One region of the Photobacterium ganghwense genome, then DNA from elsewhere that is predicted to be linked to it. Evidence: predicted binding sites of a transcription regulator. Region 1 holds the regulator's gene; each other region holds the start of a gene.

Region 1 (5,558 bases):
AGGTGACAGTTTTCACCGCTTCACCCGACCGGAGATGGATGTGGAAATCCGTAAAGCCAAAGAGCAGGGCCGCCACATCAGCTACTTCGGCCCGCAGGCGAATGATTTCCCCCTGCTGGAATCTTTTTTCCGCCAGTACGGCGAGGATAGTAGCGGGAAATTCCGCCGCTATCTGCACACCTTCGATGAGGCGGTGCCTTACAACCAAATGCCGGGGACATTCACCCCGTGGCAGGATTTACCGGAAAACACCGATGTGCTGTTCTATGAAGGACTGCACGGCGGGGTTGTGGATGGCGACACCAATGTTGCCCAACATGTGGATCTGCTGATCGGCATGGTGCCTATTGTCAACCTGGAATGGATCCAGAAGATCGTGCGCGACACCCGCGATCGCGGCCATTCACGGGAAGCCGTGATGGATTCAATTGTCCGCTCAATGGATGATTACCTGAACTACATCACGCCGCAGTTCTCCCGCACCCATATCAACTTCCAGCGCGTCCCGACGGTCGACACCTCGAACCCGCTCAGTGCCAAGGCGATCCCGAGCCTGGATGAGAGCTTTGTAGTGATCCGCTTCCGCGGTATCAAGAAAGTCGATTTTCCTTACCTGCTGGCGATGATTCAGGGCTCTTTCATGTCACGCCACAACACCCTGGTGGTGCCGGGCGGTAAGATGAGTTTTGCGATGGAGCTGATTATGCGTCCACTGATCCAGCAGTTAATTGATACCGGCAAGATCAGCTAATCGCGACGAGGTGTTATTGAGTTTGGCTTAGCGAGCAGCGTGAACGAACCGGCCTCAGCGCCGCACCCGGTACCGACAAGACACCGCCCGCCCAGTGCATTGCACCGGGCGGGCGGCAATTTAACATATCAGGCGTTCTCGTCAGTTAACTGACGATAGCCGATTAATCCTGAGCGATCACTTCATAAGAGTGCGTCATTTCTACCCCTTCCCCCAGCATCAGGCAAACCGAGCAGTATTTTTCCAGTGAATCGGCCACGGTTTTGGCGACCACCGCTTCATCCAGATCGTGGCCGGCGACCACAAAATGAATGTTGGCAGAAGTAAACAGACGCGGGGCCTGATCACGGCGTACTGAGGTAATTTGCGCTTCGCAGGCCGTGATTTTCTGCCCGGCAGATTTCAGGCCGTCAACCACATCTACCGAACTGCAGCCACCCGCAGCCATTAAAACCATTTCCATCGGACTTGGCGCTTTTTCTCCGCCGTTTCCGTCCATCACCACGCTGTGACCGGAATTTGACTGACCCAAAAAGGTCAAATTCTCGACCCATTTCACTCGTGATTGCATGGCTTTCTCCTTCTCTAAAATAGGGTGTTTTGGCACTATCTGACAACTGTGTGATCATGTGCACACTTATGACCACGAAATGGCCTTTTCCGATAGATCAATATCAAGAAATACGCGCCGAAAAAAGATAAACTCTGAACTAATTATTCACGTGAGCTTGCAGCCCAGCGGTTGACTGAATATCCTAAACGGCGAACAAATTATTGTTAGGCCCAGCCTCAAACTTATAGGGACGTCGTTGTTGGGCAACAAACGCAGAGGAAGTTAGTAATATGGTTCCAGGTAAACCTCAAACAGATCCAACTCTAGAGTGGTTTCTTTCCCATTGCCACATCCACAAGTACCCATCAAAAAGTACGTTGATCCATGCAGGGGAAAAAGCGGAAACACTCTACTACATCGTTAAGGGTTCTGTTGCTGTCCTAATCAAGGATGAAGAAGGCAAGGAGATGATCCTGTCATACCTAAACCAGGGTGACTTCATCGGTGAGCTTGGCCTGTTCGAAGAAGGCCAGGAGCGTACCGCTTGGGTTCGCGCGAAGACCCCATGCGAAGTGGCAGAAATTTCATTCAAGAAATTCCGCCAGCTGATTCAGGTTAACCCTGATATTCTGATGCGCTTGTCAGCACAGATGGCTCGCCGTCTGCAAGTGACCAGCCAGAAAGTCGGCGACCTGGCATTCCTGGACGTAACAGGCCGCATTGCTCAGACACTTCTGAACCTGGCAAAACAGCCGGATGCAATGACTCACCCGGATGGCATGCAGATTAAGATCACCCGTCAGGAAATCGGGCAGATTGTTGGCTGTTCCCGTGAAACGGTTGGCCGTATTCTGAAGATGCTGGAAGAGCAGAACCTGATCTCTGCGCACGGTAAAACCATCGTGGTTTACGGTACGCGCTAAGATGCCGCTGCAACGTCAGTGAAAAAAGCCGCGCTCAGCGGCTTTTTTATTATCTGCGACCAGCATACCAACTAGCCCTTATCCCTTTATGCACCCCCAGCTTCAGAGTCCCTCTCACGACGTCCCCCTCGCTCATTACCGTGTTGCCAGGAACCGTACTTAGCAACATTGGCATTAGCAGCAACATTGGCGGGACTTGAATGCTCGCGACACCCAGTACAGCGCGAGAGATCGCCCGGCGTTGCGGCGCGATACATCCGAGAGTTGCCGACACGCTCACCCTTTTCCCCCTTGCCTCCGGCCGGACAAGTGCTACATTCAGGAGAGACGCCTATGCAACTGATGCAAGGTCCTGACACGGATAACAGATATGGATATCGAGCGTTTTTCCCCGCACCAGCCCTCATTGAGCCCGGCTATCATTGCCCCGTTGCCTGCCACCGTCGAGTTGACCGGCTTTAGCGGCAACCGCCATTACCATGAGCAAACAGCCTTACAGGACGGCTGTCCGGCTGCCCTGCCGTTGCCACCGCTGGATTGCCAGCACTGACGCTGATAACCGATGCCTGCCATGCGCTGGCACTAAACGCCAAGTACTCAACACCTGACACTAAACACCTAGCACCGAATAATTGGCACTAAACACCATCCCACAAACATGTGGTACGAAACAGCAGAGCCTGAACGAAAAAAGCCCTGCAACAACCGCTGCGGGGCAAAGGGAAAGCATCTCATTGGGATTCTGATCGGTTATCGCTCTTGACCAGAGAGCAGCCTTGAAGGTCAGACCCTCAAGGCTTGGTGACCCATTCTGTGATAAATGGGCGTTTTACATGTTCGTACTTTCGAAGATCTTGTCGGCAGATGCTTCTACAAAGCCCGAGTACAACTCACCGTCAGGCATTGGGTAACGCTTAGCGAACTCATAGAAGCCACCCGGAATCGAGTGAACACCATCCGTAAAGCCGACATCAACCCGATCAGCCATGGTCGATGACTGTTCCAGCAGCACTTCAGGGCTGCCTTTGACTTCACCGCCTGACTCATTGATGACAAACCCGTTGTGACGCAGCAGCTGGTTCACCTCAACCACTTCGGTAAACTGCTCAAGCTGGTTGATGCTGACCGTAAAGTGGTTAGCCCCGTAACCGTGCGCAGCCACCCAACCCGCATACTCACTTTCTGCTGACAGCATGTCGTAGGTCGCAAAATCCAGCTCCCACAAACGGCCGCCGTACAGGAACGCAGGATCATTCAGCGCCTCTTCCGGTACTTGGTTAACCAGCTCACGCACCGCTTGCTGCAGTTCAGAACTGAATTGTCCAACCATCAACTCACTGATGAACACTTTCGGTGCACGCGGGTTCGGGTGCTCAAAGTGCTCAGCATACAGCTTCTTCGCTTCGAAATGATACTTGCCGCACGGTTTGTAGCCGATCGCGATAAACGGCGCCGCCAGGCGATCCAGTCCCACTTTGGGCAGGTTGAAGGTACGCAACGCAATATGATCATTAAGCAGCGGTTCGTCTTCGGTCAGCAGGTCATGAACCTGCGCCGCTGACGGACACAAACGCTGAATGTAATCCTGCCACAGCCCTTCAAACAGTTTCTCTACCCTTTCCATGTGTTTGCCATCCTCTTAACTAAAGTGAACTCAGGCGCCCGGACTTACAGGCTGATCCCCGGTGATAGTTGCGCCGGAACTTCAGTGTGGTCGCCTTCCATTGATGCCATTGGGTAGGCACAGTAGTCTGCCGCGTAGTACGCACTTGGACGCAGGTTGCCCGAAGCCCCCGGACCACCGAACGGTGCATCACCGCTTGCGCCCGTCAGCTGACGGTTACGGTTCACGACACCGGCACGGATATGGTCAATGAAGTATTGCCACTCGCTGTCGTCGGTAGAAACCAGACCAGCAGACAGGCCGTAACGGGTGTTGTTTGCCAGCTCAACCGCCTGCTCCAGATCATCATAGCGAGCCACTTGCAGCAGCGGACCGAAATATTCTTCATCCGGCAGCACGGCAATATCACTGACTTCGATGATACCCGGCGTCACCACGGCGCCCTGGCCGCGAGTCGCTTCCAGCAGCGGTTTGCCACCCAGTTCAATCAGGTTAGCCTGAGCACGGATAATGTTGTCTGCGGCCTGAACCGAAATCTGCGGCCCCATAAACGGTGCCGGCTCATCGAACTGGCCACCCACTTTAATGTTGCCGGCAACTTCAATCAGACGAGCCAACACGGCATCGCCAGCTTCCCCTTTCGGCAGGTACAGGCGACGGGCACAGGTACAACGCTGACCGGCACTGATAAACGCTGACTGAATAATAGTGTAGACGGTTGCATCCAGCTCACCATACTGGGAGGAGATCACCATCGGGTTGTTGCCGCCCATTTCCAGCGCCAGCATTTTGCCCGGCTGACCAGCAAACTGACGGTGCAGCAAGTGGCCGGTATTGGCACTGCCGGTAAACAGCAGACCATCAATCCCGTTTGATCCTGCCAGCGCTTCACCCGTTGCTCGCGCACCCTGAACCAGGTTGAGCACGCCAGCTGGCAGACCCGCCTGTTGCCACAGTTTCATGGTCTCTTCCGCGATTTTCGGCGTCAGGTCAGACGGTTTGAACACCACGGTATTCCCCGCCAGCAGCGCCGGTACGATGTGACCGTTTGGCAGGTGACCCGGGAAGTTGTAAGGACCGAATACGGCCATAACACCCAGCGGACGGTGACGCAGGACAGCCTGTGTCCCCGCCACATCTTTTTGTTTTTCACCGGTACGCTCGTGGTAGGCACGCAGGGAAATGGCAATTTTGCCGACCATCGCACCAGCTTCGGTGCGGGTTTCCCATAGCGGTTTACCGGTTTCTTCGGCGATCACGGTTGCAATCGCTTCCGCATTCTCTTTTACCAGCTCAGCAAAACGCTCGACAATCGCCTGACGCTCCGCAAACGGGGTATGACGCCAGCTCAGCAGCGCCTGACGCGCACTGGCTACCGCCTGCTCAACCTGCTCACCCGTTGCCGCGCGGCCTTCCCAGACCACGTTACCTGTAAACGGGTCCAGCGACTGCATCGCTTCCCCTTCACCCGCTACCCAGCGGCCTGCGATCCATTGAGTCATCATTGTTCTCCTTACTGGACAATCAGGCGTACCTGATCTCCCTGTTGTACCTGAAGCGCTGCTGCCATTTCGGCAGAAATCACCGCCACGCCATCCATGACGTCGACTTTATCGACTGCGGCACGGAAGTTACTGAACGAAGTGTTACTGACGATACAGTCAGTGTCGCCGCTTGGCTGGCCGATTTCGACCTGGCAGACCTTAG
Region 2 (5,558 bases), 990 kb from region 1:
ATCGCCACATCCGGGTTGAAATGCGCCATGGCGTAAGCCTGTTTCCAGGTATCCCACGGCCAAGTCAGATTACCAGAGAACCAGCGAGCCGTGACGGAAGGCGTTACGGTTGACTGGTGAATATCCCCGGCTGCCGAACGCCAGTTGCCGTTCAGGGTCATCATCGCTTTAACCCCCACACGAGCCTGAGCTTCCGTTGCCTGCTGATTCACCATGCCCGATGCAATATACGAGTTCCAACGCTCATCCGTAGCCAGCATATAAGGCTGCGGATTAGCAAGAATGTCGTTGATTTTGCGCGCTTCTTTCTCCACTTCTTCGGCATTATGGAGATGTGAGTACGTGGTGTAGATCTTCACCATGCCATCGGCAGGCACGTGCTGGCCAGCCGTCGATGAGAACGCAATATTATTGCTCTCAACATGGGTCTGGTTAGCCACAGAGCGCACAATCCGGAATTCTGCATCCCCATCATTGCGGATGGCCCAGTTGTCTTTCATCTCGCCGAAACGAATTTTCAGACCGTTTTCAATTGGTTCGATACGGCGCTGGTAATCCGGATACATGTCATCCACTGACATGGTTTCATAACCCGGTGTCGAACGGGCTTTTTCCAACAGCTCACCGTCCCAGGTCAGCGCCAGTTCCATCGCTTTACCGCTGTGGTTGGTAATCTGAGTCTCGACCAGTGAGGTCCGATCCGTCACAAACCGCAGCACCATTTGTACGGTCAGCACGTCTGTTTTGAGAATTTGCACTAATGCGCCCGGCGTGCTGTACACCGTTGCTTCAGCACCTGCGAGATCAATCACTTCCCCGCTCAGGCGATCGGCAATGTGGAGCTTGTCAAATGCCTGTCCTGACATGTAATGCGCATATTCCTGGGTAATCTGCATGATCCCGCCAAATGCCCCATAGCCTTGCTCATCGGCTGGCAACAAATGCCCATGCCACGCCCCTAAATCAACAAATGCGTTGTATTTCAGGTTGCTGTACTCGTCATAGTCACGAAGAAACGCCGGAGATCCGGTGCGGTCGATAACATTTTTGTATGGGCCGGATGGTACGGCGGCGGTTTTCTCATCCTGGGAGCTGCTATTACAGCCCGCCAGCGCAATGACTGAACCTATCAGAGCGGCTAACACTGTGTGTCGAAACATATTGATTCCCTCTTGCTCCCAGTGCCAGCGTCGCCCGGACACAGGGAAAAATGGTGCTGAAAAGAAATTGCCTTGCTCAAAGAAAACAATCGCAATGTCATAAAATACGAAAATTCGGAGGGATAATAATTTGGTAAAACTTTAAGTAAAAGATACAGAAATCACACTTTATTTTTTTAGTGAATCAATTATCAATAGTAAGAATGGAAAACGAAGGGGATAACAATGAATAACTATTTAAAGCGACGGAGAGAGTCTGGACAAAGGATCACACTGTATTGGAATTGAACAGTTAAGCATTTGTTATTACTGATAACTATGGGGATTTTGACGCGTAACTTAATTCGTTACATACAGAAAGAAAGCAGGCAGAGCTATCAGAAAGGTTTCTGGAACAAGGTCACGTATTCCTTGTAAGGCAATGACGGATGGACACAGTGTCGTGCGAAACACTGGTTAAATCATGACATTTTTCAGTTAACACATGCCATTCTTGGCCATAGATTGTTTCGTTAATCTCTCATTTGTAACTCAACGTATCAGCCGTTTTTTAAAGCAACGGACAAGCCCGTTTCTTCGTGTATGCACTCTGTATTCAGTTACAAAAAACGAGTCTCGTCATGGGGGCAATGCGATGAATTTGGCTACCACCGTGCCTGAAAAGAAAAAAACCAGTGCTTTCGCACTGGTTTTTTCATGATTTTTTACCTGATACTAGACTGACGAACAGGCAGAGCGTTTTACACCAAATGAATAGCCGCTCCTGCCGGTCTCAGACTCAGTATTTACTGGGCCAGCATACGGCGTGCAGCTTCAACCACGACTTTGATTGAGCGAGCTTCTGTTTCTTTCAGCGTGGCGTGGTCAGGAATTTCTTTCTGTGTACGGTTGATGATAACACCCGCCACACAACCAGCACGCAGGCCAGAACTTGCACACATGGTCAGCAGCGTGGCTGATTCCATCTCAAAGTTCAGCACGCCCATTTCCTGCCACTCTTTCATTGAGCCCTGGAAACGACGTACCACACGGCCAGAGAATGTGTCGTAACGTTCCTGACCTGGGTAGAAAGTATCACTGGAAGCCGTTACGCCTGTGTGAACGGTTGCACCATCAGCATCACAAGCCGCTTTCATGGCTGTTGCCACATCAAAGTCAGCCACGGCAGGAAATTCCATCGGCGCAAAGTGCAGGCTGGCACCGTCCAGACGCACAGAGCCGGTAGTCACAATCATGTCACCCACATTAATATGCGGCTGGATTGCACCTGTGGTACCGACACGCAGGAAAGTACGAACGCCCAGCTGAGCCAGCTCTTCCACCGCGATAGAAGTTGATGGGCCACCGATACCTGTAGAACACACTACTACTGGCTTGCCGTCCAGCTTGGCACGGTAAACTGTGTACTCACGCGCACTAGCCAGAAATTCAGGATTTTCCATCAGGTTCGCGATTTTCTCTACGCGAGCAGGGTCGCCAGGAATAATCGCCAGTTCAGCACCGTTAAGATCGGCTTTGGTCACACCCAGATGAAATACTGCGTTGTCAGACATAGTCATATCCTTTTTTGTTATTGCCGCCAGATAGGGATAAGAGGCTAGCGGCTCTACGTGAGTTGTTTCACAAGCACTCGATAATCTGTTACTCAAAAGGCTTCGCGTCAGAAGCACTTGTGAAACACAGAATAACGATAGCTCATAGCAACCAATAGTTAAGTGATGATTGTCACATTAAGAGAAAGGTATGACTTTTAAAATTTCAGTTAATAGTGACCATAGTCACATAAAAACGTTTACCTTTGCGATATATCACACTATTTGTTTTGAATATCACCAGTAAAAAAGCCAGCTGCATCTTGCACCCGGCTCTTTACTTGATGGAATTTACAACGATTTTTTGTCCGAGCTCAAAACGTTCGACTCTTTTTTCTGACTCTTTTCTTCTTACTGAAGACCTTAAACCTGTCTCTTTTACCTTTGCCTCTTTTACCTTTGCCTCTTTTACCTCTGTCTTTTATACCTTTGTCCCTTAAACCTTGAACTGGGTCACCATCCCTTTCAATTGCTCTGCCAGCTGCGCAATCTCACTGGTCGCATTCTGACTCTGAGTGGCAGCAACGGCATTCTCCTCTGCAATCCGTCGTACCGACACCACATTTTGGTTGATACTTTCAGCCACCGAACTTTGCTCTTCTGCTGCACTGGCAATTTGCATGTTCATATCATTAATCACACTCACCGCATGAGTAATGGCTTTCAGCGCAGCTCCGGTATCGGCGGCCTGTCCCACGCTGGCAACCGCTTGATCCTTGCCGTGGTTCATCACGGTTACCGCACTTTTCACACCAGACTGAAGCTGTTCAATCAGCGTCTGAATCTCCTCGGTAGATGACTGGGTACGCTGTGCCAGCGAGCGGACTTCATCAGCCACAACAGCGAAACCACGTCCCTGCTCACCGGCTCGTGCGGCTTCAATGGCAGCATTCAGAGCCAGCAGGTTGGTCTGTTCGGCAATTTCCCGAATCACGTTGAGGATCCGGCCAATATTCATGGTCTCTTTCTCGACCTCATGAAGCTTCGCTGAGCAATCCATCACCTGATCAGAGAGCTGATTAATCGACTGAATCGTCTCTTCGACCACCTTCCCACCGACAGTGGCTTCGCGGTCTGCCTGATCGGCCGCTTCCGCCGCCCGTGCCGCATTATCGGCAACGTCATGAACAGTCACGGTCATTTCGTTCATCGCCGTCGCAACCAGTTCCGTCTCCTTTTCCTGCTCTTCAATGCCGTGATTAGACTGCGCTGCAGTCACGGCCAGCTCTTCAGCCGCAGACGCCAGCTCAATACTGGCTGCAGAGATTGTGGTGATCATATTGCGCAGATTCGTGGCGGTATGTTGCACCGCGTCCAGCAACTGGCCGGTTTCATCCTTGCTGTGGTTGTCAATCACCAGCGTCAGATCCCCTTCCGACAACTGGTTCGCCGCCTGCACCGCGCGCCGGATAGGCCCGGTAATCGCCTTGGTGAGGATATATGCTGCCACCGCCCCCGCAATCACCGCCGCCACAGAGAGAATCACGTTCATGGTAATTCGACGGCTGGTCACTGCCACCAACTGTGGCCCGAGCTGATCCTGATCATTTATCACCGACATTTTCACGGCATCCAGATCGGAAGCAATCGCTGGCCCGATTTTATTCAGACTTTCGTAGATCAGGGTATTGCGCGCGTTGATATCGCTATAAATGGTACTCAGGCTGTCCAGATAATCGCGATGGGCGGTGTGAAACTGGCCCAGCAACCCTTTGCGCACCGGATTCGCCACCAGCTGATTAAGACGATTCAAAGGTTCGCTGATTGAAGTGTCCAGCGTTGAACGCGCCATATTAAAATCGGTCTGAAGTCCGGTGTGCAGAAAATCAGTGATATAAAGCCGCCCGGTTTGCAGTACTTCCTGCACTTTAGTGGCAAAGAAAAAGGTCTGGTAATCATTGTCCTGATACGCTGAGTGGGCAATTGATGCCATCGTGCTGAACAGAGTGTCGTAGAGTGGCTCCAGCTTATCTTTACGGACCTGATTGCTCCGTTGGGTCAGCGCTGCCATTTCCTCAAACGACTGATTGTATTCTTTCAAACTATCATCAATTTGAGTGAGCAACGCTGAACGTTCCGGATCATGAACCGACTGACGGGTTTCAGCCATTAAGGTATTCACTTTATCCAGATAACGGGTGAATTGCCGCAGATCTTCATCACGCTGGCTCAACAGGTAGTCTTTGACGTTCATCCTTACCATCAGCATGTTGGCTTCCAGACGTCCGGTCAGATTACTGTCGCGTGCCAGCTCCCGGTAAGAGCCAATCCCCTGCTCGGTATCACGCAGCGCCATGATACTGATGGTCAGGATCACAGACAGCAGACCTAATACAACGGCAAAGCCAATTCCGATTTTCCATCCCAGTTTTAAGTCTCTGACCATAGTGTCCCCCCAACTCCCTGTGTTTTGGCGTGCTCAATTTGTCCCGATCTGTATTAGATATCCTGTATTGAATACAGTGGCGGCAGCGATGTACTCATTTCGCCCCTTCGACATCAATGCCCGACTAAATATATGTTGATGTCAGCTCTTATTGGCAATCACTATGATCAGTTATAGCAAGAAACAGGATGCATATTATTTTTTGTTTCGGATGATTGATAGCGGTCATTATTTAACCATTAATTTTTCAACCAACCGTAAACAGCGTCTTCTCCGCCAACCTCTGGCATGCCAATGCCGAGCCCGCATCATGGGTATTCCCCCACGCCATACAGAAAATCAGTCAGATAAAAAAAGGACACTGTTCGAATAACAGTGTCCTTTGATGATGTAAGAGAGAGGGTCAATTTGCGGGTTGAA
Region 3 (5,558 bases), 870 kb from region 1:
GTTTTCGCGTCCCTCCAATACTCTTAACCTTTATGGAGAGCACGATAATGCGCCAATCAGTCTATTTACGTCTTGCTGTTTTCTTTATCCAACTGGATCTGCAACGCGAAGCCGCCCAATGGCGTCATGAGCACCGCCGTATCCAGGTACATATTCCACACCTGTCGGTCCATATACGTCGTGATATCGGCATCGACAAGGAGCAATTTATTGCGTCGGATCGTCTGCTGACCCCGGCTGGACGCAAAACTCAGCGTCTGCGCAACAAGTATCGATCGAGACTTGTAACGTAATAGTGTCCCCGTCGGGAAGACTTGGCGGGGATACGATTTTGACGGTTTATCCCTTGCAACACTTCACAACGATTTGCGACGAAAGGCATCTGGTGGCGGGGAAGGGGAATCATTAAAGTGAAAACTATCAACTCATATTGATTGGGTTGGTTGAGCTGATGTCATACTGCCCCCGTTTTTACGGGGGCTTTTTTTATGGCTGCCAGTGATAACCGGGCGATATTAAGGACAAGGGTTAGAGTATTGAATTCCGACCGCTTGCAGATCGGCCAGTACTTCGTCACTTAGCGTCAGATCGATACTCGCGATATTCGCTTCCAGTTGTTCCAGGTTAGTAGCACCGATGATGTTAGAAGCAACGAACGGACGCTGGTTCACAAAGGCCAATGCCATTTGCGCCGGATCCAGGCCGTGCTTACGTGCCACATCCACATAGGCTGCGGCCGCCGCAATACCCTGAGGGTTAAAGTAGCGCTGGAAGCGTTCAAACAATGTACACCGGGCACCTTCCGGGCGGGCACCGTTGAGGTATTTGCCGCTCAGTGTGCCGAATGCCAGTGGTGAGTAAGCCAGTAGCTCAACGCCCTCATGGTGGCTGATCTCGGACAATCCGACTTCAAAGCTGCGGTTGAGCAGGTTGTAAGGGTTCTGAATGGAAACGACGCGCGGCAGCTCATGTTTTTCTGCCAGACGCAGGAACGACATCACGCCCCATGGCGTTTCGTTCGACAAGCCGATGTAGCGAATTTTACCCGCACGTACCAGTTCAGCCAGCGCTTCCAGAGTATCAGTGATTGTGACGCCGGAGTGATCTTCTTTATATTCATAATTCAGCTGACCGAAGCAGTTGGTTTCCCGCTGGGGCCAGTGCAGCTGGTAAAGATCGATATAGTCCGTTTGCAGACGGTTCAGGCTGTCTTCGACGGCATCGTGGATATTGCGGCGATCCAGCGCCATATCCGGGCGGATATAGGGAAGGTTACGAGGCCCGGCAACTTTGGTCGCCAGCACCACTTTGTCACGGCGACCGGTCTTTTTCAGCCAGCTGCCGATATAGGTTTCGGTCAGTCCCTGTGTTTCCGGTTTTGGGGGGACTGGGTACATTTCAGCGGTGTCGATAAAGTTCACACCGCGCTCAAAAGCAAAATCCAGTTGGCTGTGAGCATCCTGTTCACTGTTCTGTTCACCAAAGGTCATGGTGCCAAGACAAATTTTGCTCACCTCCAGGGTGGAGTGAGGAATTTTATGGTATTTCATCAGCCCTCCTTGGACTGCTAGCCTGTCAAATTGTGGGCGGACCCTAATATGACTATATCCTGTGTCAGCGGCTCTGAGAAGAGCAGGTAAACCCTGGAAATTCATCCTAGCAGCTTGATGATGTTGCAGTTCTGACCAATAGTTACTGGACGGAAAGCGATGGGAGAGATTATGAAACTGTCACAGTTTAAACACTGGACCCGGTCAGAGCAGGGAGATATGCCGCGCTGTATTCTGACCAGTTATGCCGGATGTGCGGATTATTTGATGGAAGTGGAGTATAAAAATCAGCTGGAGCCGCTGAAAGATGACAATGACCAAATGGTGACTTTTCAATCAATTGAACAGGTTAGAGAGCTGCTCAAACCTCTCGGTATCTCCTCCGTGACCCTGAGAGTGACCGATCCACACGATGAATGTATGTCGACCGATGGCCAGTCGGGCAGTTGCCAGCAGGATATGACGATTGCGTTGTAAGCCTGAATTTGTTGCGTCGCCGCCTGTTTGCCTGCCCTTACTGGATTTTGAGGTTACTGGTGTCAGAACGTGGCGATGAGTGAGGTGCTTATATGATGAGTTTTTTGAGCTCTGCGGTATGAGATCACTGCGTTATTAGATGACAAAGTATCGTTCCAGCAGGCTCGCCGTGAACGGGGTTTTCAGGTAGAAGCCACGCGGCTGCGTTTTTATCGGCTGACCGTTGGCACCGTAGGCTTCAGTCAGTACCCGCCCGTTTGCGGCTTTCGGCCGCAATTGTAAGACCTCGCCATGGCGGGCCGTGATCTGCTCAACCTGACCGAGGACAATCATGTCCATCAACTCTTCCCAGTCACGCCGGAGTTGCTGTTCTTCCTCCGGTGACGGGCTCCAGAGCAGGGGGGAGCCGACATGACGATCCCCGAGCGGAATATCCCGCTCCCCTTCAACCGGCATCCACAGGACGCGCGCCAGTTTATGGCGGATGTGGCTGTTTTCCCAACTGACTCCCTGCAGGCCGATCAACGGGGCAACACAGACGAAGGTCGTTTCCAGCGGTTTGCCGTTGTAGCCAATCGGGATTGTCTTGAGTTCGATCCCCAGTTCAGCGAAATCCGGTACCGGTTTACTGCCGGCGGTGGCGCCAAGATGCCATTCCAGCAACTGTCCCACCCAGCCTTTATCACGACGCAGATCCGGAGGTGTGATCATGCCGGCGGCATCGGCCAGTTCGCCCAGAGTCAGGCCGGCCAGAGACTGGGCTCGCTCCAGGAGTTCCTGTTCAGTTTTTGGGGTTGGTTGCATCGTTACGGTACCTCACACTGTGGCTCGCTATCCTACCACAGGCCGTAGGATGAATCATAAAGTGGAGAACAGCGGAGAGATACGGATCATCCCTCAGAGGGCTGATCACCGTAATGACGCAGCAATATGCGCAGGTGATAATAATAAGTTATTGATTTTATTTTTAATTTCTAATGATATTTAGCTGGGTTACGTTTCTGACCTCTCCGGGAGAAAAGCAGAATGATCTTACAGAATTAGTTATCCACAGGTGGGGAGGTATGCATTTCATTCAGCCTAGAAACTGAGGATTTATACAGGGGTGTGTTGTTATTTTGCGCGCTTGGTTGCGTCATTATTGAGCGGTTGATGATTTTTGATGTGGATAACGTCAAGGGTGGTGGATCTTTAACCGATCCCGGTTTTTTAAGTTATGGCATTTGCTATGAATTCAGGGTTTATGGGGTTTTGTTTTGTTAGTTATTGTTTTGTAGTTTATTTTTTGATTTTTTCGATCTTGGGGTATGGCGGTTTTCGTGGGGGTTTTAAGGATAAAACAGCGGGATTTACGGCTTCTTCACAAATCTATCCACAGAAAACGTGTATAAATGTGGCCTAGGTCTCATTGCTCTGTTTATAAAACCAGCGGAGCTGAAAAGTTATCCAGAAAGTGAGGCTTCAGTAAGAAAATAGAATGATAAATAAGAATGTTTGTTTACCCCCAGCATTGTCTGTGAAAAAATCACTGTTAATAGAGATTTATACTTGAGGTCGTCCAGTGATTGATGGCGATGGATACCGCCCGAATGTGGGAATCGTGATCTGCAATAGCCATGGCCAAGTATTCTGGGCTCGACGATATGGACAACATTCCTGGCAGTTTCCCCAGGGAGGCATTGATGAGGGAGAAACCCCCGAACAAGCCATGTACCGGGAACTGTATGAGGAAGTGGGGCTTACCAAGAAAGATGTTCGGATTATTGCAACCAGCCGTCACTGGCTGCGCTACAAACTGCCGAAGCGTTTGGTACGCTGGGATTCTAAGCCTGTTTGTATCGGGCAGAAGCAGAAATGGTTTTTGCTTAGCCTAGAATGTGATGAGTCAAAGGTGAACATGCAGCGTGGCAGCACACCGGAGTTTGATGGTTGGCGTTGGGTCAGCTACTGGTACCCGGTGCGTCAGGTTGTGTCCTTTAAGCGGGATGTCTACCGGCGGGCGCTGAAAGAATTTGCGGCAATGGCCATGCCGTTTAAGGAGCGCAAGGAACGCAGGAAGCGCCGGGTTAAACGGAGCTGATCCAAACGAAGTGGAGCAGGCGGGAGATGCTGACACAACTGAGAGAAATTGTTGAAAAAGTAGCAAGTGCACCAAGTCTGCTTGATGCGCTGGATCAGTTGGTGGTCAGCACGTGCAAGGCAATGAAAACGGAGTGCTGCTCTGTGTACATTGTCGACAACCGACGCAGACGCTACACCCTGATGGCAACGCAGGGGCTGACTAAACCGCACCGCCATGTCGGCTTAGCCTTTGGTGAAGGGTTGGTGGGGCTGGTGGCGGAACGCGCCGAACCCATCAACGTTGCTGATGCTCAGCATCATCCTCATTTCAAGCACATCCCGGGCACCGGGGAAGAAGTCTTCGGCTCTTTTTTCGGTACCCCGATCATTCACCAGCGCCAGGTACTGGGCGTGCTGGTTATTCAGCAGCGCGATCAGCGCGAATTTGACGAAAGCGAAGAATCTTTCATGGTTACGCTGGCTGCCCAGCTGGCGATGATCCTTGCCCATGCCAAAGCTCAGGGCATGTGGCCGGATCAGCATGACGGCTTACACCTGATGGGCTCTGCGGCATCAACCGGTGTGGCGATTGCCCGCGCCTGGTGGGATGATAATCAACCCCGTCTGGAAGCGATCGCTCCGGCATCCTGCCTGGATTCAGAAGCCGAGCAAGAGCGGTTAAGCATTGCCATTGAAATGGCCAGTGCGGAGTTCCGTCGGCTTCGTAAGCGCTTTGACAGCGAGCTGCACAAAGAAACGCTGGCAATATTTGATCTGTTCAGTCACTTGCTCAACGACCCGATGCTGCGCAAAGATCTGTTCAGTAAGGTGGCGGGAGGCGATCTGGCTGAGTGGGCCATTCGTCAGGTCGTTGAAATTTATTCCGCGCGCTTTGCCAATATGAAAGACAGCTATCTTAAAGAGCGGGCGCGGGATATTCGCGAGCTGGGCCAGCGGTTGCTGTTCTTCCTTCACAACGACGAAGTGGCAGACATTGAATGGGATGAGCCGATCGTCCTGCTGACCCGGGAGCTGACTGCCGGCATGCTGGCCAGTGTGCCGCGCGATAAACTGGCGGCGGTGGTGTCACAGGAAGGGGCTGCCAACTCGCACGCGGCTATTCTGTCGCGGGCACTGGGTATCCCCGCGATTATGGGGGTGGACTTTGTACCGGAAAAAATTCACAACTGCCGGGTTATTGTCGATGGGTACCGTGGTGATCTGCTGGTCAACCCCAATCGGCATGTATTGGCAGAATACACCCGTCTGCTGCGGGAAGAGAATGAGCTGGCCAAAGTCGTCGAAGGCGATTTAGGGAAGCCGGCGAAAACGCAGGACGGAGAGCGTATTCACGTCTACCTGAACGCCGGGCTCAGTGCCGATACCAGCATTGCAGTAAATCGTGGCGTGGACGGCGTTGGGCTGTACCGGACCGAAGTGCCGTTCCTGATGCAGCGCAGCTTCCCTTCT
Region 4 (5,558 bases), 380 kb from region 1:
GTGGCTTGAACCAGACTCAGGTCGAGCGAGGTATGTTGCAGCAAATCCGGAAAGCGGGTGTTATCGAGCCGCCGTTTACTGAACGACAGCAGCTGCTCCGCCGCCGGATTGACGTAACGAATCGTCAGGGTTTCATCAAGCAGTACGACTGCGGTAACCAGATTGTCCAGAATCAGGGGAGAAAATTCGTCCGTCACAATTACCATCCTTGTCCATATTCTCATCATGGTGCATGGAACTGGCGATGCACCAACTTGGTGCAATCAAGTGTAGCCTGTCTGTCTGGTAACGTGAACGAAAAATTCAGCCTTGCCTGTTACTTGGGCACTGGCTGGGGCTGGGTTCGCTGCAGGACGCTGGCACGGTGCAGAAAGACAGTGACTGTCTCTGAAGATGCAATAACCTTGCCGTATTTTAAGAGTTCGACTTGAAGCGTGTGCTTGCCGCGATCAATATTGGTGAGCTGCCAGTCCAGATCTGTCTGAGCGCGACCGATGACCTTGCCATCCAGCCGCAGGTGGGCAGTATGACCTTTATTGAGTTTGCGATTACTGGTGGCGGTCACTGTAATGGTGCCACTGTTGTCACGGATCGTCTGCTGGTGGGCCGGTGTCAGCATGCTGATGATAGGCTGGGCCAGGGCATCATCGCTGGGGCTGGCCGGATCCGCGTCGGTTACGCTGGGGTCAGAGATGCTGTCGGACGGACTCACCTCAGACGTGGTATCCAGTATGGTGTCGGGCTCAGCGGCCGGGGGCTCGACTTCCGGGGCTTTGAGTGCCAGCGGTTTGGCTCCGGGACGGGGTTGATCGCTGAAATGGACGACGCCATCGGCATCTTCCCAGGTATACAGTGTCGACTGAGCCCATGCCGGGGCGGCAAGCAGGCTGAAAAGCAGCAGGGTCGTGGGTTTCATAGCAGCACCGGTGAAGGTCGTCGTGGACATATCTCCATTGTTGGACCCGGTCTGACCAACGGCAAGTGTAAAAAGGCCGGCTTGTGAAGCCGGCCTAAAAGTAACGCTGTGATTACACTGCGAATTTCTTATACAGAGTAGTACAGTTCGAATTCCAGTGGGTGCGTCGCCATGTTGATCTTCTGCACGTCCTGAGTTTTCAGAGCGATGTAAGAATCAATGAAGTCATCAGAGAACACGCCGCCAGCGGTCAGGAACTCACGATCTTCGTCTAGGCACTGAAGCGCTTGTTGTAGTGATTCTGCAACCTTTGGAATCTCTGCTGCTTCTTCAGCTGGCAGATCGTACAGGTCTTTATCCATCGCTTCCCCTGGGTGGATCTTGTTCCGGATACCGTCAAGACCCGCCATCAGCATGGCTGCAAACGCCAGGTATGGGTTTGCTGCTGGATCTGGGAAGCGCACTTCGATACGACGCGCTTTCGGGCTTGGTACCACAGGGATACGGATAGAAGCAGAACGGTTACGCGCTGAGTAAGCCAGCATTACTGGTGCTTCGTAGTGAGGAACCAGACGCTTGTACGAGTTGGTCGACGGGTTAGTCAGTGCGTTCAGTGCACGTGCGTGCTTGATGATACCGCCGATGTAGTACAGAGCCATTTCAGACAGGCCGCCGTATTTGTCGCCCGCAAACAGGTTCTGACCGTCTTTCGCCAGAGATTGGTGTACGTGCATACCAGAACCGTTGTCGCCCACCAGTGGTTTAGGCATGAAGGTCGCGGTTTTGCCGAAAGCGTGTGCGACGTTGTGTACAACGTATTTGTAGATCTGGATTTCGTCCGCTTTGGTTGTCAGCGTGTTGAAGCGCGTGGCGATCTCGTTCTGACCTGCAGTCGCGACTTCGTGGTGGTGTGCTTCAACAACCAGGCCCATCTCTTCCATGATCAGACACATGGCTGAACGGATATCCTGAGAAGAATCAACCGGCGCCACTGGGAAGTAACCGCCTTTCACGCCTGGACGGTGACCTTTGTTACCGCCTTCGATGTCAGAACCTGTGTTCCATGCCGCTTCGATGTCGTCAATCTTGAAGAAAGAACCAGACATATCGGTCGAGAATTTCACGTCATCGAACAGGAAGAATTCTGGTTCTGGACCAACCAATACAGTGTCAGCGATGCCAGTTGAGCGCATGTAGTCTTCTGCGCGTTTAGCGATAGAACGTGGGTCGCGATCGTAGCCCTGCATAGTCGCAGGTTCCAGGATGTCACAACGAATGTTCAGAGTGGCATCTTCTGTGAACGGGTCCAGTACTGCTGATGATGCGTCTGGCATCATTACCATGTCTGATTCGTTGATGCCTTTCCAGCCAGCAACAGAAGAACCGTCGAACATTTTACCTTCTTCAAAGAAGTCGGCATCAATCTGGTGAGCTGGGATAGAGATATGCTGCTCTTTACCTTTGGTATCGGTAAAGCGTAGGTCAACAAACTTGACTTCGTTTTCCTGGATCAGCGCGAGTACGTTTTCAACTGACATCTTGAGTAACCTCCGGTGTTAGATTGGGCAACGGGCCACAAAATAGGTAATGAGCATGCATTGCTCAGCTAAAATCTATTAAGCGAGAACCGTGCCAACTTTTAAAAGCCCCAAAACAGCGCATTAGCGTGAGTAAAAGGGCAAATGCGCACTTCTGATGCACCAACTTGGTGATGCTGTGCACCATTGTGGTGCGATTGGTGACAAGTCCCGTCTTTCCTGGTGCGCGCCATTACTATTAGTCCATGGTCGCATATTGTCAATTGCTGCTGGCGGGAGTTTCAGGAAAAAGTGGTCGGTTTCATGGAAACGTCAAATAAAGAGGGGAACGGCCGGAAGTCGCTGCCATTATTCAGCTTAAATCGCCCAAACGGCGGGGGATACGGGGGCATGGTGCGCTTGAGCGCAAAAAAGCCGGTGATATAAATCACATAATAGGTGGGTTTTGACGTAAAATCTGTTAGATTATGAGCCGTTTTTTTAACCACGTGGCAACCGTCCGGTCGCTGCATGTTCTGAGTGAATGTAAAACACATGTCAAATCCACAGATCGATAAATTAAGAAATATCGCAATCATTGCGCACGTTGACCACGGTAAAACGACTCTGGTTGACAAATTGCTTCAGCAATCTGGCACGTTAGAGTCTCGCGGTGAAGTAGAAGAACGCGTAATGGATTCCAACGACATCGAAAAAGAGCGTGGTATTACCATTCTGGCTAAGAACACAGCGATCAACTGGAACGATTACCGCATCAACATCGTTGATACTCCGGGACACGCCGACTTCGGTGGTGAAGTTGAACGTATCATGTCGATGGTTGACTCAGTACTGCTGATCGTTGATGCCGTTGACGGTCCGATGCCACAGACGCGTTTCGTAACGCAAAAAGCGTTTGCTCACGGCCTGAAGCCAATCGTGGTAATCAACAAAATTGACCGTCCGGGCGCACGTCCTGATTGGGTTATGGATCAGGTATTTGACCTGTTCGACAACCTGGGTGCGACTGACGAGCAGCTGGATTTCCGTGTAGTGTACGCATCGGCTCTGAACGGCTGGGCAACACTGGAAGAAGGCGAAACTGGCGAGAACATGGAACCTCTGTTCCAGGCTATCGTAGATAACGTTGCTGCGCCAAACGTTGACGTTGATGGTTCGCTGCAGATGCAAATTTCTCAGCTGGATTACAGCTCATACGTGGGTGTTATCGGTGTTGGCCGTGTTACGCGTGGTTCGGTGAAGCCAAACCAGCAAGTTACCGTTGTGGGTGCTGACGGCACTAAGCGTAACGGTAAAGTTGGTACAGTACTGGGTTACCTGGGTCTGGAGCGTCACGATGTTGCGCAGGCGACAGCGGGTGACATCATCGCAATCACAGGTCTGGGCGAGCTGAAAATCTCTGACACTATCTGTGACGTGAATGCTGTTGAAGCGCTGCCAGCTCTGTCTGTTGACGAGCCAACAGTTACTATGACCTTCCAGGTAAACACCTCTCCGTTTGCGGGTAAAGAAGGTAAGTTCGTAACGTCACGTAACATTCTTGAGCGTCTGCAGAAAGAACTGGTTCACAACGTTGCTCTGCGTGTAGAAGAAACGGATGACCCGGACAAGTTCCGCGTATCAGGCCGTGGTGAGCTGCACCTGTCTATCCTGATCGAAAACATGCGTCGTGAAGGCTTTGAGCTGGCAGTATCTCGTCCGGAAGTAATCCTGAAAGAAGAAGATGGTCAGCTGATGGAACCGTATGAAACGGTGACTATCGACGTGATGGAAGAGCACCAGGGCGGCATCATGGAAAACATCGGTCTGCGTAAAGGTGAGCTGACTGATATGGCACCGGACGGCAAAGGCCGTGTACGTATGGACTTCATGATGCCTTCTCGTGGCCTGATTGGCTTCCAGACAGAGTTCATGACCCTGACTTCAGGTTCTGGCCTGCTGTACCACACGTTTGATCACTACGGTCCGCACAAAGGTGGCGAAATCGGCCAGCGTGTGAACGGCGTACTGATTTCTAACGCAACCGGTAAAGCCCTGACTTACGCACTGTTCAACCTGCAGGAGCGTGGCCGTCTGTTTGCTGAGCACGCAGATGAAGTGTACGAAGGTCAGATCATCGGTATTCACAACCGTTCAAACGACCTGACAGTAAACTGTCTGAAAGGTAAGCAGCTGACTAACGTTCGTGCTTCTGGTACGGATGAAGCACAGGTTCTGACTCCGGCGATCAAGTTCACTCTGGAGCAGGCGCTTGAGTTCATCGATGATGACGAGCTGGTAGAAGTAACGCCAGAAAGCATCCGTATCCGTAAGAAACTGCTGACGGAAACCGATCGTAAGCGTGCAAGCCGTTCAGCGAAATAATCGCTAACCGCATGTACTGAATCAATCCCTCCATCGCGCAAGCATGGGGGGATTGTTTTATCTGGCCAGGTAAATGGAAAACTGACCTATGCAACCGATAATCATCACCGGCGGCCCTGGTGCCGGCAAAACCACACTGCTGCAGGCGCTGGCCCAACGGGGCTACCTGACGTACCCGGAAGTGTCCCGCGCCCTGATCCGGGAAGAATCAGCCCGTGACGACGGCATTCTGCCTTGGACCGATTTACCGGGTTTTGCTGCGCTGTGCCTGGATCGCATGAGCAGCCAGCGTGAGCAGGCGGCGTGCAGTACGATGCCGGCGTTTGTGGATCGGGCGATTGGGGATATTTGTGCTTACCTGAAAGTCGGCGGTGTGCCGGTGACGGCGAATTATCTGGCGGCGGCCAAAGGCTATCATTCCACTGTGTTTTTCTGCGCGCCGGAAGCGTCGATTTATGTGCAGGATGATGAGCGTCCCCATAACTTCGCTGAAGCTCAGGCGATTCACCGCGAGCTGGTGACGACCTATCAGGCGTTGGGTTACGCAGTGGCAGAGGTGCCTTGGGGGACCGTGGAAGCGCGGGCCAACTGGGTATTGGCCCGGCTGCGGGATGGGCAAATCGGCGAGTAGCCGGTTAGGCTTTTTTCAGCTGTGCGATAAAACGCTCTGACTCGCTGATGGCGGCTTCCATGTCGGTAATGGCCCGCTGAATATCGCGCTGCAGGGTATTAAATTCGCC

The links. Region 1 encodes CRP, which controls carbon source genes, mostly activating them, when cyclic AMP is high. Its sites were predicted from a motif close to TGTGANNNNNNTCACA; they were not measured.
Region 2: a site for CRP is predicted at 2,928-2,943, ahead of udp (uridine phosphorylase). Genes of this name have one in related genera too.
Region 3: a site for CRP is predicted at 3,420-3,435, ahead of rppH (RNA pyrophosphohydrolase). Genes of this name have one in related genera too.
Region 4: a site for CRP is predicted at 2,871-2,886, ahead of typA (translational GTPase TypA). Genes of this name have one in related genera too.

Annotation. Positions count from the first base shown of each region.
Region 1 is NZ_CP071325.1:241,880-247,437, reverse strand. Features, by position in the region: gene FH974_RS01165 (phosphoribulokinase) at 1-751, shown strand, start outside; gene FH974_RS01160 (OsmC family protein) at 915-1,322, opposite strand; gene crp (cAMP-activated global transcriptional regulator CRP) at 1,595-2,227, shown strand; gene FH974_RS01150 (hypothetical protein) at 2,598-2,777, shown strand; gene FH974_RS01145 (DUF1338 domain-containing protein) at 3,057-3,851, opposite strand; gene astD (succinylglutamate-semialdehyde dehydrogenase) at 3,896-5,353, opposite strand; gene astA (arginine N-succinyltransferase) at 5,365-5,558, opposite strand, start outside.
Region 2 is NZ_CP071325.1:1,230,433-1,235,990, reverse strand. Features, by position in the region: gene ygjK (alpha-glucosidase) at 1-1,160, opposite strand, end outside; gene udp (uridine phosphorylase) at 1,946-2,713, opposite strand; gene FH974_RS05905 (HAMP domain-containing methyl-accepting chemotaxis protein) at 3,189-5,138, opposite strand.
Region 3 is NZ_CP071325.1:2,892,225-2,897,782, reverse strand. Features, by position in the region: gene FH974_RS13135 (hypothetical protein) at 48-293, shown strand; gene FH974_RS13130 (NADP(H)-dependent aldo-keto reductase) at 516-1,550, opposite strand; gene FH974_RS13125 (DUF6482 family protein) at 1,722-2,027, shown strand; gene mutH (DNA mismatch repair endonuclease MutH) at 2,163-2,831, opposite strand; gene rppH (RNA pyrophosphohydrolase) at 3,589-4,107, shown strand; gene ptsP (phosphoenolpyruvate--protein phosphotransferase) at 4,134-5,558, shown strand, end outside.
Region 4 is NZ_CP071325.1:3,376,276-3,381,833, reverse strand. Features, by position in the region: gene glnL (nitrogen regulation protein NR(II)) at 1-197, opposite strand, end outside; gene FH974_RS15325 (DUF4124 domain-containing protein) at 317-946, opposite strand; gene glnA (glutamate--ammonia ligase) at 1,045-2,454, opposite strand; gene typA (translational GTPase TypA) at 2,989-4,818, shown strand; gene FH974_RS15310 (AAA family ATPase) at 4,907-5,449, shown strand; gene FH974_RS15305 (DUF2959 domain-containing protein) at 5,454-5,558, opposite strand, start outside.